Regions from separate parts of the Bradyrhizobium sp. CCBAU 11386 genome, predicted to be linked through region 2. Evidence: riboswitches for the same ligand, from Rfam matches in the RefSeq annotation. Region 2 holds a riboswitch; the other holds the start of a gene.
What was found. A riboswitch is a leader RNA that binds a small molecule or an ion and turns the genes downstream of it on or off. The one in region 2 is predicted to bind cobalamin.
Positions count from the first base shown of each region.

Region 1: it holds a riboswitch for cobalamin, as region 2 does, so the genes downstream of both, metE (5-methyltetrahydropteroyltriglutamate--homocysteine S-methyltransferase) here and XI09_RS41110 (DUF1636 domain-containing protein) in region 2, are expected to answer to the same signal.

Region 1 is NZ_LBKA01000008.1:34,773-42,349, reverse strand. Features, by position in the region: gene XI09_RS45920 (hypothetical protein) at 551-673, shown strand; gene XI09_RS02705 (hemerythrin domain-containing protein) at 828-1,457, shown strand; gene XI09_RS02700 (hypothetical protein) at 2,832-3,200, shown strand; gene metE (5-methyltetrahydropteroyltriglutamate--homocysteine S-methyltransferase) at 3,835-6,180, opposite strand; cobalamin riboswitch at 6,282-6,484, opposite strand; gene XI09_RS02690 (nodulate formation efficiency C protein) at 7,454-7,577, shown strand, end outside.
Region 2 is NZ_LBKA01000259.1:112,229-119,805, forward strand. Features, by position in the region: gene cobU (bifunctional adenosylcobinamide kinase/adenosylcobinamide-phosphate guanylyltransferase) at 1-177, opposite strand, end outside; gene cbiB (adenosylcobinamide-phosphate synthase CbiB) at 304-1,245, shown strand; gene cobD (threonine-phosphate decarboxylase CobD) at 1,257-2,222, shown strand; gene XI09_RS41100 (cobyric acid synthase) at 2,211-3,659, opposite strand; gene cobO (cob(I)yrinic acid a,c-diamide adenosyltransferase) at 3,671-4,306, opposite strand; cobalamin riboswitch at 4,347-4,566, shown strand; gene XI09_RS41110 (DUF1636 domain-containing protein) at 4,663-5,037, shown strand; gene cobW (cobalamin biosynthesis protein CobW) at 5,034-6,083, shown strand; gene cobN (cobaltochelatase subunit CobN) at 6,083-7,577, shown strand, end outside.

The DNA of each region.
Region 1 (7,577 bases), on a different contig from region 2:
TCGACTTGGCCGGCGCTCTTTACGGGTGCGGCCGTGCGCTTCCGACTGTTCCCATGGTCGCGGCCGACGAAGCCAGCATGCAGCTTCCTAATCCGATTTGAGCATGTTTGAGCAACCAAGGGACCGCGCCGCGGCGCCCATACGAGATGCCCTCCTCACGGGACTTACGTGTAAATACTTAGGGGCTTCTACCTAGGGAAAACATCCAAATTTCCCAGTTTGTCAAGAGCAGTCAATCTGCATCCCATCGCCGCGAGGCCGGAGCAAGCCATATCTCTTCGGCCGGATCGATTTTTGAGGCACAGCTGCTGATGGTGAAGCGTACCGCCCTCATTGTTCGCGCCACTCATGAGAGGGAGCTAAGATGGGAGCTGTGGGACGCGATGGCGCTTGAGCTCCGCCGCTTTCAGGAACATATGATGCTCCTGATCAGCAGCGCTGAAGACCGGATCGTCGCCTTCCTGCTCGATATGTCTCGCCGCGCTATGAAGAACGCTGCCATCGAACTGCCCAGTCACGGCAGGAGGTCGTCGATTATCTTGACTTCACGATCGAACCGGTGTCGCGCACCTTTACCCAACTTGAGCAGAATGGCGTGATCGCCCTGCCGACATCACGCCGACTGGAGCTTCGTACAGATTGCCCAGGAGCTTTGTGCAAAAACCTAGGTTAAGTTGATTTATGCCAGCTCGAATTGAAGCGCACTACGTTTTTGCGTCGAACAGCGCGGACAAATTGCAGCGCAGAAGGACACCGAATTCGGCTTAGGCGATCTGGCAAATGGCAGAAACGCGTCCAGCCTACATTGTTCCTCTAGGAGTACGGCAATGATCATCGATCTTTTGGTTCGAGAGCATCGCAATATTGATCTGCTTCTGGTCGCTCTTCAACGCGAATTGGAGATTTTTGAGAAAGGGATCCGTCCCGACTATGAGGTCATTCGCGCGATTATCAGCTATTTCGAGGTTTACCCGGAGGTGTACCATCATCCACAGGAAGACTTGATTTTTTCCAAGCTCAAGGTTCGCGATCCGGATGCGGCTGCAATCGTCGGCGATCTCGCGCTTGAACACCAGGAAGTCGTCGACCGTTTGCATCACTTCGCGCAAGCTATTGATGCCATCCTCGCGGATCGTGAAGTCCTTCGGCAAAACGTCGGCAATATCGTACGCGACTTTATAGTACGCGAGCGGCACCACATGATGTGGGAAGAACGAGATTTCTTTCCCGCCGCCCTGAAGGCTCTCTCGGCTCAGGATTGGACCGAAATCGCCTCCGCCCTCACCGATGATGGAGATCCGCTATTCAGCGAGACAGCGGCAGCGACTTCCGATGCGCTAAGAGCGCATATTTTGCAATTGGAGCAAGAAGCTGAGGCCGAACGGAGCTCGGTCGCGTTTTCGTCCGCCAAGGCCGGCAACCCGCGACACGGCGCCGAGACGGATGGGGCGTATTGACCGCTGCCGTTTCACAGCAGGAAGTGGACCTCATGCTTGGGGTGCTCGCCGGCGCGCAGGCTGCCGTACTGCGAAAATGGCTTCGGCGCAATATTCGCTTCCTCGACCACCGGTGCAAACGGCATGGCCGAACTTCCTGAGGTTTTGTTCCGGCACGTTCCACACTGGGACCGTTGCAGGTTCGGCATGCGCAGTAATATCGCACTAAACGGACGCCTCTCATTTCCGCCGACCGATAAGGACGGACGATTGCGGCCTCGGGGGCGGCGAAACACTCCCATTCCTTCCCCGCCCGGCATGCTCTGAATCATCCTGGTTCGGCTCACTGGACGCCAACTGCCACGTCCCGGTACGTTCAGCAAAACAGCAAGGCGTTGGATGTCGATCGCCTCGCCCAGTTCTAGCGGCATTGGATCACAACGAGCTGTGGGGCTCCGCATCGTAAGGATGCTCATTCCTGGCGTGTGACCGCTTCATCGGGATCCAAAATACGATGTATGCCGCGTGCAGCATGCCCTACCAATTGCGCTGTGGAGTGGCCATAGCCATCAGCAAGACAGATATTTTGAGGCAGCGCAAAGCTTCTCCGGGCGTGTCCGATAATCGGACCCAGAAAGCAAGAAAGGCATCCGAATGCGACCGGACCTGGCACAATCCTAAGGGCAGCATCGCCTACCGCGCTACACCAGCTATCTGACGTCCCCGCATTTCTCAGCGTCAGTTCGCGAATTGGACTATCAAGGGTGGCTCAAGTCCTTGGGCGGGCGGCAATCCGCCTCGATCTACGTGCACCTGCATTTGGTCGAAGCATGTGCTGATACAGCGGCTGCCAGACGTCAGTCACGAAACGCGGCGAGCCGATCGCGATCTATGCCTTCGGTCGATCGGTCACGCCGCGCCCGCGTCGGCCGGATCAATTTCGACCTGCTCTATGGCCTGTCCCAGCAGACAGTAAGCCTTTATGCCTGGACAGCCAAATGCCTCGAGTTGTATCGGACCGGTTTGCCGCCTTCGGTACGCGCACATTCCTCCATTCAAAAAGCACCACCGCAAGATCGACGAATTCACTCTGCCGGACAGTGTCGAGCGCTACCCCCAATTCGAAACGATCGCGGAAGCTTTAGTTGATGCTGGATACGTACGCATCGGCATCGATCACTTTGCTCTGCCGCACGAAAGTCTTGCCCGGGCGAGGCAGAAAGGCAGGCTGAAGAGCAACTTCCAGGGCTATACTGACGATTGCGCGGACGCCCTCATTGGTCTCGGCGCGGGCGCCATCGGGCGCATGCAACAAGGGTTCGCGCGAACGCTGTCTCGGCAAAGGACTACCTTGCTCACATCACCGAGGATCGGCTCGCCACCGCAAAGGGCTATTTGCTGACGGATGAGGATCGCTTCCGCGCCGAGATCATCGAGCAAATCATGTGCGACATGGCAGTCGATCTCTCAGAGACATCCCGTCGTCACGGTCTGGATCCGAAGTTCGCCGTCGTCGATCGTTCTCGAATCGACAGCCTTATTGCAGATGGGGTCGTGCTGATTGACGATGCCCGGCTTTCCGTAGCTGATGGCGCAGAGTTCCAGTTCCTGGTTCGCATCGTCGTTCGACGCTCATCTTCCTCGGTGCGGGGCTACACACAGTCCGGCGGTCTAAACCGGCTGCGCCGAGCCGAGTCGTGTCGGGTTCGAAATCGCCATCACTTAACTGGCCTATTTTTGGCGCAGGACCACACTCACTTCTGAGTAGCACCCTATTGGCACCCGCCACCTTCAAGTTCGTGACGTTCTCTAACTCGTCCGCTCATAGATCTCAAACAGAGGCCCAAGCCGAAACTGACTATCGGTGGAACCGGTCGACCGACGACTGCCTTAATCAGGGTCCCAATCAACAGTAGCCGCTCATGCATTCGTACGTTTGCGAGATCCTTGGAGCCCGGTTTTTCGTATCGCCGCGGTGATCAAGCATATCGTTTCCAGCCAGGAAGCGCACCAATTTGCGGGTGGCCCCCGCGGCGACCGCCGGCATCACTGCCCCTCGTTGCCGACGTGCTCATGAGCTACAAACCTTCGTGTAGACTTCTAAAACTCAGGCTATACGGTCGCATACCACGGCACAATTGAGCTTACGCTGAGCTTGTGCTTTAACTGGGCTCAGATTTTCGGCGAATGTCCTCGCCGTGATCGAACCGTCGGCTGTCCTCCCTCCGCCGATGGAAGTCGGCGCGATGCGCCAGCGGTCGTTCCTCCCAGACTTTCCTTCCGCCCGGCCCGCCAAGGCCGGGCATTTTTTTGCGTTCCCAAGGCTCCCTCGAGATTATCGAGAGCGCAAATGACCACAAGCGGATCAGCTTTGTCGAGAAAAGGCCCAGGCCCGCGATCAACGGCCTAGCGGATCGGATGCAGCGCGCAATTCGCGGGCGGCAGCGACCATGTTCGCTAGCGCCGGCCGAACCTCCTCCCATTTGCGCGTCTTCAGGCCGCAGTCCGGATTGACCCAGAGCTGCGAATCCCGCAGCCGTGCCCGAGCCAATGCCATCAGCTCCTTCATTTCGCCTGTCTCGGGAACACGTTGAGAGTGGATGTCGTACACGCCTGGCCCGATCTGATTTGGATATTCGTAGTTCCTGAACGCGTCGAGTAGTTCCATTTTCGAGCGCGACGTCTCGATCGAGATGACATCCGCGTCCATTGCAGCGATCGCACCCATGATGTCGTTGAACTCCGAGTAGCACATATGCGTATGAATTTGCGTTTGATCGGCGACGCCAGATGAGCAGATGCGGAAGCAATCCACGGCCCAGTCGAGATAAGCCGTCCACTCCGATCGACGCAACGGCAATCCTTCGCGGAGTGCAGCTTCGTCGATCTGGATCATGGTCGCACCAGCGTTCTCGAGATCGCGGACTTCGTCTCGGATCGCGAGCGCAATCTGGCGGCAGATCTCGCTTCTGGGAATATCATCGCGAACAAAGGACCAGTTCAAGATCGTCACCGGTCCGGTCAACATCGCCTTCATCGGCTTCCTGGTTAGTGATTGCGCGTAGCGCCACCACTCCACGGTGATCGGCTTCGACCGCAAGACATCGCCAAACAGGATCGGTGGCCTGACGCAGCGCGAGCCGTAGGATTGCACCCATCCGTTCGTGGTAAATGCGAAGCCGGCGAGGTGCTCGCCGAAGTACTGCACCATGTCATTGCGCTCAAATTCGCCGTGCACGAGGACGTCAAGACCGATATCCTCCTGCCAACGTACGGCGCGCGCAGTCTCCTCCTTGAGGAACCGGTCGTATTGCTCGTCGCTCATCGCGCCTCGTGCATGCGCTGCACGGGCATTCCGGACCTCTGTGCTCTGCGGAAACGATCCGATCGTCGTGGTAGGGAAAGCCGGTAGTCCGAAACGATTGCTTTGGATCTCGGCACGACGGGCAAATGGGCTGGCGCGCCGGCGCATGGTCTGGTCGATCGCTCTCATCCGGACAGCGACATTGGCATCACGGATTTTCGGGGAAGTCCGGCGGACAGTCGCGGCACATTCCGACTCGGCAAGAGCTAGCGCAGCATTCTGGTCGCCTGCGAGTGCCCGCGCCAGGGTTGCAAGCTCACGCATCTTCTGAACCGAGAAAGCAAGCCAACGCTTGACGTCGGAAGCGAGTCCGGTCTCGAGTTCAACATCGACCGGCACATGAAGCAGCGAACAGGATGGGGCGATCTGTACACGATCCTTGCCAAGCTTCGCAATCGCGGGTTCCAGCCGCTGGCGGAGCGACGACAAATTCGACCGCCATACATTCCGGCCGTCGATGACACCGAGAGACATGACAAGATCACTTCGGCCGCCAGCGATGATCTGATCCAATAACTCTGGCGCTCGAACCAGATCGAGGTGCAGTCCGGCAACTGGAAGGCTCAAGGCGGTGTCCAGATTGTCGCCTAGGTCGCCGAAATAGCTGGCAACCATGATCTTGATGGCCGGCCCCTCCTTCGCGAGCCGGTTATAAGCATGTAGCAAGGATTTTCGCGCCACCTCGCCCAGATCAAGAACCAGGCAGGGCTCGTCGAACTGAACCCACTTTGCCCCGCGTTTGGCCAATTCCTGCAGGACCTCGATATAGACCGGTATCAGATCGTCCAGTAGCGAGAGTGGCTGGAACGCAGGATCGGCACTCTTGCCGAGCTTTAGGAATGTGACCGGCCCGATCAGGACAGGGCGGGTCTGGAAGCCAAGGGCCTTAGCTTCCTCATACTCCTCGATCGGCTTGCGAGAGCACAGTCTGAAAGTCTGTCCCCCGTGAAACTCGGGGACCATGTAGTGGTAGTTGGTGTCGAACCACTTGGTCATCTCCTGCGCGGGTGCGCCAAATCCGCGCGGTCCGTGACCGCAACTCGCATCCTGGTCGTCGCATTGTGAACCGCGGGCCATGGCGAAGTACGTCTTGAGCGAAACGGACTCGGCTTTCGAGGCGTAGATGCCCGGGATGGCGCCAACCATGACACTTGTGTCGAGCACCTGGTCATACAGCGAGAAATCGTTCGATGGAATCACCGTGACGCCGATAGAATTCTGACGAGCCCAGTTCGCGGCACGCAGGCCAGCTGCGTCCTCGAGCAACTGCTGTTCGCTGCTTTTTCCGGCCCAATAGCTTTCGAGAGCGCGTTTGAGCTCGCGCCTTGGACCCATGCGTGGCGTTCCGAGCGTGGCAACCGGAAGGGAGAGAAGAGACATAGCGTTAACCCCATGTTGGGGGCAAAGGCCATGGCGGACGCAGGCAGGGGAAGTCGCGCGTGCGACGGCTGCTTAGCGCACCACCGGGACACCCCGCCCGCGGACGAATAGATGCCGGGGCAGGTCTCCTGGCTCGCGGGTCATCGCTGCTGTCCGGCCTTCCCGAAGCCGCGCAGGCTTCAGTGACATCGTTGGACAGCGGCTCGCCGCTCACAGTTGCGGGGGCAGCGCCGGCATTTTCACCGGCTTCCCTCTTAGCTCCGGATCAAATGCAAACCGGAGAACCTCGACGAGTTGGATTATCGGCAAGAGAACTCTTCCGTCAACCTCTCAGATTATATCTCAAGCTAACGCTGCGACATCTGCTACGGGAATGACGTGCATCTCTTTCGTTGACCACGATGTAGAAGCGCTCTCCAATCAGCGATGTCGGAATGACCATCGGAGCTGCGTGCGCGTGGGGCCGCACGCCAGATCGGTGGAAGGGGCAAATGCGGCTTGCGCGGTCGGGACTGCTGCCTCGAGCAGAACGCATTTGATGCGAGTCCCGGCTTCCCAGCGGTTCATCGAGCACGTCCGCCATCCAACCGCCTTCTCGACCAACAGGATCCGTATTGAATAGGCCTAAGACACCTGGCGAAAGTCAGCAACATACCGGCGAGCAGGTTGATTTGCGGTGCGAGCCAGACTCCAAATGCTCGGCGTAAAGATCGGCTTGGCGTCGTTGGCCATCGAGTGCAAACCGCAGCTGACTGAGGCTGCTCTCGACTTCCGGAGCCGCCGCATATCGCGAAAGGAGCGCCAAACGCGCCGCGGCCCCGTGGCCACAAGCGGCCAAAGGCATGGCAGAGATCGAAAGCCCACATTCCTGCAACCGAACCAAACGGTTCAATGGCGGCAAACGTGCTCCGAATTCTCATCAGGAACTTGGCACCGAAGCGTTCCCCTGCGCCGTCGAATATCCGGTGCGGGACGAGGATCGGTAAGCCGCGATGGATAGGCTGAATGGAACGATCGAAACGTGTGCAAGTCGGAAAGTCGACAAAGAAGACACAAAACCGGTAAGAATTTCCGTCTGTTACCTGGCACGAAGAATGCAAGTCATCGGCATGCCCAGGCCCTCCTGCTGGGCATGTCCAGCACAGCAAATCCGGGCTGTCGCTGGCGACTGAAGTTAGCGGCGCGTGACATAGAGGGGAGCGCCTGCTCGCGCGGGACACCATCGGTCGCCCCGTCGCGTCGACGCTAACTTATTGCGCTCGCGCATAACAGGTTGAAGGTTGCCCGCTTTGAAAGACGTGTTGATGAAAAACCAGATAGGCCGACGGTTGTGAAGAAAATGTCTGGAAGACGCGCGCTATGGTTTTGTCTTGGTCCATCGCTGATCTGCCTGGTCG
Region 2 (7,577 bases):
CTCGATCCAGTCGGCTCCGCGTCGCGCGCGATGCTTTGCGATGCGATCCTCCATTTCGGCGTCGAGCGCCTCGGCCGTGGCAATATAGACGGGCCGCCCGGGAAAGGCCTGCGCGCGCGTCTCCGCACGCCGGCTCTTGCCCGATCGCGCTCCGCCCGTGATCAAGATGACGGCCATAAAAGTCTCCTGTCGGCCAGCACTAATCACCAAACGGGGCCAAAGACAAAGCCGAAATCAGGCGGCAGGGGCTTGCGCTCGGCCGGAGCTTTGCGCAACAGGGGCGGAGCGAGACGGGAGATTTGTGTGGGCTTTGCGGGTGCGATGGCGGTGGCGATGGCGGTGGATGCCCTGTTGGGCTGGCCGGCCCCGCTGTTCGCGCGGATCGGCCATCCCGTGACCTGGCTCGGCCGGCTGATTACGATGGTCGACACCGCCTGGAATCGGCCGTCAGATCCGCCGGCGTTCCGCCGCGCCGCGGGCGTTGCCGGCGCGCTCGTGGTGATTGCAGTCTCTGCCGCTCTCGGCTGGGTCCTTCAGTCCGTGCTCGCGCTGGGCTGGATCCAATTCGTGCTGGTGGGCATCCTGGCGTGGCCGCTGGTCGCGCTACGCTCGCTCGATGATCATGTGGCCGCCGTCGCAAGCCCCTTGCTGGCCGGCGACATCGCCGGCGCACGCGAGGCAGTCTCGCGCATCGTCGGCCGCGATCCCGCGGCGCTCGATGAAGCCGGCATCGCGCGCGCGGCGATCGAGAGCCTCGCCGAAAATGCCTCCGACGGCATCGTGGCGCCCGTGTTCTGGGGCGCGCTGTTCGGTTTGCCCGGCATCTTCGCCTACAAGGCCATCAATACGCTGGACTCCATGATCGGCCATCGCAGCGAGCGACACGAAGCCTTTGGCTGGGCGGCGGCGCGGATCGACGATGTCGCCAACTTCATTCCGGCGCGCCTGACCGGATTCCTCTTTGTGCTGCTGGCACCAAAGCGATCCGAGGCATTGTCGTGCATGACGCGCGATGCGCGCCGGCATCGCTCGCCCAATGCCGGCTGGCCGGAAGCGGCGATGGCCGGCGCGCTCGGCGTGCGGCTCAGCGGTCCCCGGATCTACCACGGCAGCATCACCAACGAGCCCTGGCTCAACGAAGGCGCGCGCGATCCGCTCGCCGCCGATATCACGCAAGGGGTGACCGTCTACCGCCGCACCATGCTGCTGCTCGCAGGCCTCCTTGCGATCCTCAGCTTCGCGTGAAAGAACAGGGCATGCGCGAGCACGGTGGAAATCTCGATCTGGCCCAGCAGCGTTTTGGCGGGCGCGCCGAGGACTGGATCGATCTGTCGACGGGGATCAACCGGCTGGCTTATCCGGCGGGCGAGGTGAGCATGCGCGCGTGGAGCGCGCTGCCGTCGCGTGCCGAGATCGACGCCTTGCATCAGGCGGCGCAGCACGCCTACCGCACCAGCGCGGCGCTCGTTGCGATGGGCGGCGCGCAAGCCGCTATTCAATTGCTGCCGCAATTTGGGCCGCGCGGCGGCGCCCGCATCCTTGCGCCGACCTACAACGAATATTCCGGGGTCCTGTCGGCTGCGCGCTGGGGCGTCCAGGAGGTCGCGGATCTTGACGCGCTGGCGGGCGCGGACCTCGCCGTCGTCGTCAATCCCAACAACCCCGATGGCCGGCGCCATACGCCGAAGGACTTGCTGGCACTGCTGCCGCGCGTCGGCCGTCTCGTCATCGACGAGAGCTTTGTCGATGCCGTTCCGCAGCTCTCGCTCGCGCCGGAAGCGGATCGGCCGGGGCTGCTGATCCTGCGGTCCTTCGGGAAGTTTTATGGTCTGGCCGGCCTGCGGCTCGGGTTTGCGATCGGTAGCGCGGCCGACATCGCAGGGATCGCCGCGATGTCGGGGCCATGGCCGGTCTCGGGGGCGGCGATCGCGATCGGATGCCGCGCATTGCGCGACGATGCCTGGGCGGAGGCCACCTCAGCGCGGCTTGCGCGCGACTGTGCCCGTCTCGACGACATGGCGCAAGCAAAAGGCTGGACGCTCGTCGGCGGTACGCCGCTGTTTCGTCTTTACGAAACGCCTGATGCGCTGGCCGCGCAGGAGACGCTGGCGCGTGGCCAGATCTGGTCGCGCGTCTTCGCGCAGAAACCGACATGGCTGCGGCTCGGACTTCCCGGCAGCGAAGCCGAATGGACGCGCCTTGCCGAGGTCCTAGCGCGCTAGCGAAAGCAGGCCTTCGACGTCGAGATGCTTTTCGATGTGGTCGGCGAGCGCATCAAGCGCGCTCTCGACCCTGGCATGATAAGGCTCGTCGCCTGCGGGAATGTCGAGCTTGGCCAAGTACGCCTTGCGGAAATCGTCCGACGTGAACAGGCCGTGCAGGTAGCTGCCCTGCACACGGCTATCGCTGGAGATCGCGCCTTCCGGCGTGCCGTTCAATGTCGCAAACGGCCGCGCGCGATCCGGCCCGTCGGTGCGGCCGATGTGGATCTCGTAGGCCTCGATCGGCTGGTCCGTGGCGGCGTGCACGGCCGCAACACGCGTCAGCGTCTTCTGCGGACTCATTACCGTTTCGACATCCAGGAGTCCGAGGCCGGGCGTGTCGCCGGCAGGGCCTTCGATGCCATCAGGATCGGCGACACTGCGTCCGAGCATCTGATAGCCGCCGCAGAGGCCGAGGATGTGGCCGCCACGGCGATAATGCGCCAGGAGATCAATGTCCCAGCCCTGCGCCCGCAGGAAGGCGAGATCGCCGCGGGTCGATTTGGAGCCGGGGACGATGACGAGACGCACATCGCCGGGGATCGCCTCACCCGGACGCACCATCACGAGATCGACGCCCGCCTCGAGCTTGAGCGGATCGAGATCGTCGAAATTGGCAATCCGTGACAGCGCGAGGCAGGCGATCTTGCATTGGCCCGGCTTTCGCGCGTCGCTGAGGCCCAGCGCGTCCTCGGCCGGTAGCTCGCCGGCGCGCGCAAACCAGGGTAGCACGCCAAAGCCGCGCCAGGACGTCTTCTGCTCGATCAGCTTGTAGCCGTCGTCGAACAGCGTGGGATCGCCGCGGAACTTGTTGATGACAAAACCCTGGATCATCGCGGCATCGTCAGGGGCGATCACCGTTTTGATGCCGACGAGCTGCGCGATGACGCCGCCGCGGTCGATATCGCCGACCAGCACAACCGGCACATCAGCCTTTCGGGCAAAGCCCATATTGGCGATGTCGGCCTTGCGCAGGTTCACCTCGGCGGGACTGCCGGCGCCTTCGACCAGCACGAGATCGGCCCGCGCCTTCAGCCGCTCGAAGCTCTCCAGCACGGAGCCCATCAGCTGTGGCTTCATCGCCGCATAGTCACGCGCACGCGCAGTTGCGATGCGCTTGCCATGCACGATCACCTGCGCACCGACGTCGGTCTCCGGCTTCAGCAGTACCGGATTCATGTCGGTGTGTGGCTCGACGCCGGCGGCGAGGGCTTGCAGTGCTTGTGCGCGGCCGATCTCGCCGCCATCGACGGTCACGGCCGCATTGTTCGACATGTTCTGCGGCTTGAAGGGAAGCACGCGCAGGCCGCGCCGCGTGAAGGCGCGCGCGAGACCGGCGACGATGAGCGACTTGCCCACGTCCGAGCCGGCCCCCTGGATCATCAATGCGCGCGCCATCGCGTGTGTCTTCAGAACTCGACGCCGGCCTGCGCCTTGATGCCGGAGCGGAACGGATGTTTCACCAGCGTCATCTCGGTGACGAGGTCGGCGATCTCGATCAGTTCGTCCTTGGCATTGCGCCCGGTGAGCACGACATGCGTCATCTCAGGCTTTTTTGTCGACAGGAATTCGACGACCTCAGCAATATCGAGATAGTCGTAGCGCAACGCGATGTTGATCTCGTCCAGCACGACCATGCGCAGGCTGGGATCGAGGATCAGCTCCTTCGCCTTCTCCCAGCCGGTGCGTGCGGCGGCGATGTCGCGGGCGCGGTCCTGCGTCTCCCAGGTGAAGCCTTCGCCCATCGCATGGAACTGGCAGAGATCGCCGAAATGGCCGGTGAGCAGGCGGCGCTCGCCGGTGTCCCAGGCGCCCTTGATGAACTGCACGACGGCGCAGGGGAAGCCATGGGCGACGCAGCGCACGATCATGCCGAAGGCCGAGGACGACTTTCCCTTGCCGGCGCCGGTATGGACGATGATGAGGCCCTTTTCGCCGCTCTTGGTCGCCATGATCTTGTCGCGGGCGGCCTTCTTCTTCGCCATTTTCGCGGCGTGGCGGGCGTCGGTTTCCTCGCCCGTTTGGGTATCCGGTTCAGGCGTCATCGTACCTGGTCCTTCGGCTTGACAAGAGGCGGCCGGGGGCAAATGGTGGCCCGGCGTTGGTTCCTGTCCTATGACAGGCGAAGAGGGAATGCGATAGGGTCCGAATCGGCAAGATTTGGGTCCAAAATGCAGCCGCCCCCGCGACCGTGACCGGAGAGATGCCCGAAGCCACTGACCCCTCACGGGATCGGGAAGGCGGGGATCGAAGGGCAAAACCCTGCTCCGCAAGCCGGGAGACCTGCCAGCGCGGACGATTTTTGGACCGGCGGACGGGGTGTTCCGCGACGGGGAAACGGACCCTCGCAAGACCGGTTCGTGGGCCTCTTCGCCTCCCGCTGTTTATTCTGGAAGAGGCGATGACCGTCACACTTCACGTCTGCATTACCTGCCGCGCCGGCGAGACGCTTGGCGAGGGCGAAGTCACGCCGGGCAAGCGCCTTCACGGTGCGATCGTCGACGCCGGCGTGCCCGATGGTGTCAATGTCGTTCCCGTCGAATGCCTGTCGGCATGCAGCCAGGGCTGCTCGGTCGCGCTGAGCGCGCCCGGCCGCTGGTCCTATGTCTATGGCCGCCTGTCGGATGCCAACGCGCGCGACGTGATCGCGGGCGCCGCGGCCTATTCGGCCGCGCCCGACGGTCTCGTGCCCTGGCGCAGCCGTCCCGAGATCTTCCGCAAGCAGTCGCTTGCCCGCATTCCCCCCATTGCCGTCGTGCCGGAGGCCGCCGAATGAATTCGCTCGCAAAAGTCCCGGTCACGGTGGTGACCGGCTTTCTCGGCTCCGGCAAGACGACGCTGATCCAGCATCTGCTCGCCAACCCCAACGGCAAGAAGCTCGCGGTGCTCGTTAACGAGTTCGGCAGCGAGGGTGTCGACGGCCAGATCCTGAAGTCCTGCGCCGATGCCAATTGCCCGGAGGAAAACATCGTCGAGCTCGCCAATGGCTGCATCTGCTGCACCGTTGCCGACGATTTCATCCCGACCATGGAACTGTTGCTGGCGCGGCCCGTCAGACCCGATCATATCCTGATCGAGACCTCGGGCCTCGCGCTGCCCAAGCCTTTGCTCAAGGCGTTCGACTGGCCGGAGATCCGCTCGCGCATCACGGTGGACGGCGTGATTGCGTTGGCCGATGCCGAGGCCGTCGCCGCCGGTCGCTTTGCGCCGGATCCGGCCGCAGTGGAAGCGCAGCGTGCGGCGGACGAAAATATCGATCACGAGACGCCGCTGTCGGAAGTGTTCGAGGACCAGATCGCCTGCGCCGACATCGTGCTGCTGACCAAGGCCGATCTTGCCGGCCCGGCGGGACTCGAAGCGGCCAAGGCTGCCATCACCGCAGAGATGCCGCGCCGCGTGCCGATGCTTCCCGTTACCGATGGCGCGATCGATGCGCGCGTCATCCTCGGTCTCGGTGCCGCCGCCGAGAATGATCTCGCCGCCCGCCCGTCGCATCACGACGGCGAAGAGGAGCATGAGCACGACGACTTTGCCTCCGTCGTGATCGACCTTCCGGAGGTGGCGGATATCGATGTGCTGGTCGCCTCGGTTCAGCGTCTGGCGCGCGAGCAGAACGTGCTTCGTGCCAAGGGTTACATCGCGGTCGCGGGCAAGCCGATGCGCCTGCTGCTCCAGGCCGTCGGCGAGCGCGTGCGTCACCAGTTCGACAAGCCCTGGGGCGCGATCGCGCGGCAGTCAAAGCTCGTTGTGATCGGCGAGCACGGCGATATCGACGAGGCCGCGATAAGAGCGGGACTTGGTCTTTCAGGATCTGGCATCTGATGCACGTCGTCTTCCGCGAGAGCCGCGGTCTGGAAGAGACCGCGACGCCAAGGGACATCGGCCAGGACCCGGCCGATCTCGTGGTGCTCTCGTACTCGGATTCCGATCTCGCCGCGTTCGCGGCCGGCTGGCGCCGAGGCCGCGACAGCCTGCCGTCGCTGCGGCTCGCCAATCTCGCGGAGCTGCGTCATCCGTTGTCGGTCGACACCTATATCGAGCGCACGCTGGCCCAGGCACGCGGCATTCTGGTCCGCCTGATCGGCGGTGAGTCCTATTGGCCCTACGGCCTCGCGGCTCTCCAGCAACTCGCGAAGGCGCGCGGTATCGTGCTCGCGGTGCTGCCGGCCGATGGCCGCGACGACACACGGCTCGATGCATACTCAACCCTGCCGGTCTCGACGCTGCGCCGGTTGAAGGTGCTCTGCGACACCGGTGGTCCGGTCGCGGCGCAAGCGGCGATCGCGCAGCTTGCGCTGGCTTCGGGACTCTATGCCGGTCCGGTCGTCGGCGAGATGACCGTGCCCGAGATGGGCTTCTACGATCCCGCCCGCGGCGTCATCGCGGCGATGCGGGACGGCGAGGGGAAACCGCGCGCGCTGGTGACGTTCTATCGCTCGTACCTCACCGCCGCGGACACCGGCCCGGTCGACGCGCTGATTGCCGCGCTGCGCGAGAAGGGGTTTGACGCGTATGGCGTATTCGTCATCTCTTTGAAGGCAGCGGGCGTTGCGGACTGGCTGGGGGCGCATCTTGCGCAAGATCCTCCGGCCGCGATCGTCAATGCGACCGCGTTCTCCGCGGTCGGCGACGACGGCACGACACCGTTCGATGCGGCATCGTGTCCCGTGTTCCAGGTCGCGCTCTCCACGGCGCGTCGCGAAGATTGGGCGGAGTCGCTGCGCGGCCTGTCGCCCGGCGATCTTGCGATGCATGTGGTGCTGCCCGAGGTCGACGGTCGCCTGTTCGCGGGCGTGGTGAGTTTTAAGTCGGCTGCGGAACGTGATCCTGATTTGCAGTTTTCGCACCTTGCGCATCGAGCTGACGAGCAATGCGTGAAGGCCGTTGCCGCACGTGTCGCGGCTTGGCGGAAGCTTGCGGTGAAGCCGGCCGGCGAGAAGCGGCTGGCGATCGTGCTCTCGAACTATCCGGGCCGCCCGCACCAGATCGCGCACGCGGTGGGTCTCGACGCGTTGGCCTCGGTCGAAGCCTTGGTGTCAGATCTCGCGGAGACTGGCTTCTGTGTCGCACCGGTTCATGCGCTCGGCGAGACGCTGCTGAGACAGCAACTCACCTGGGGCCTCGCCAATTATCGCGCGGCGCTCTCGCGCCTTCCGCAACCCTTGCAGGATGATCTCGCGCAGGCCTGGGGCGCGCCTGAGAGCGATCCGGGCTGCCGCGACGGCGCATTCCACTTCGCCGCGATCCAGTGCGGCAAGTCGATCATCGCGGTTCAGCCGGAACGCGGCGATGCAACCACGCGCGACGCCGACTATC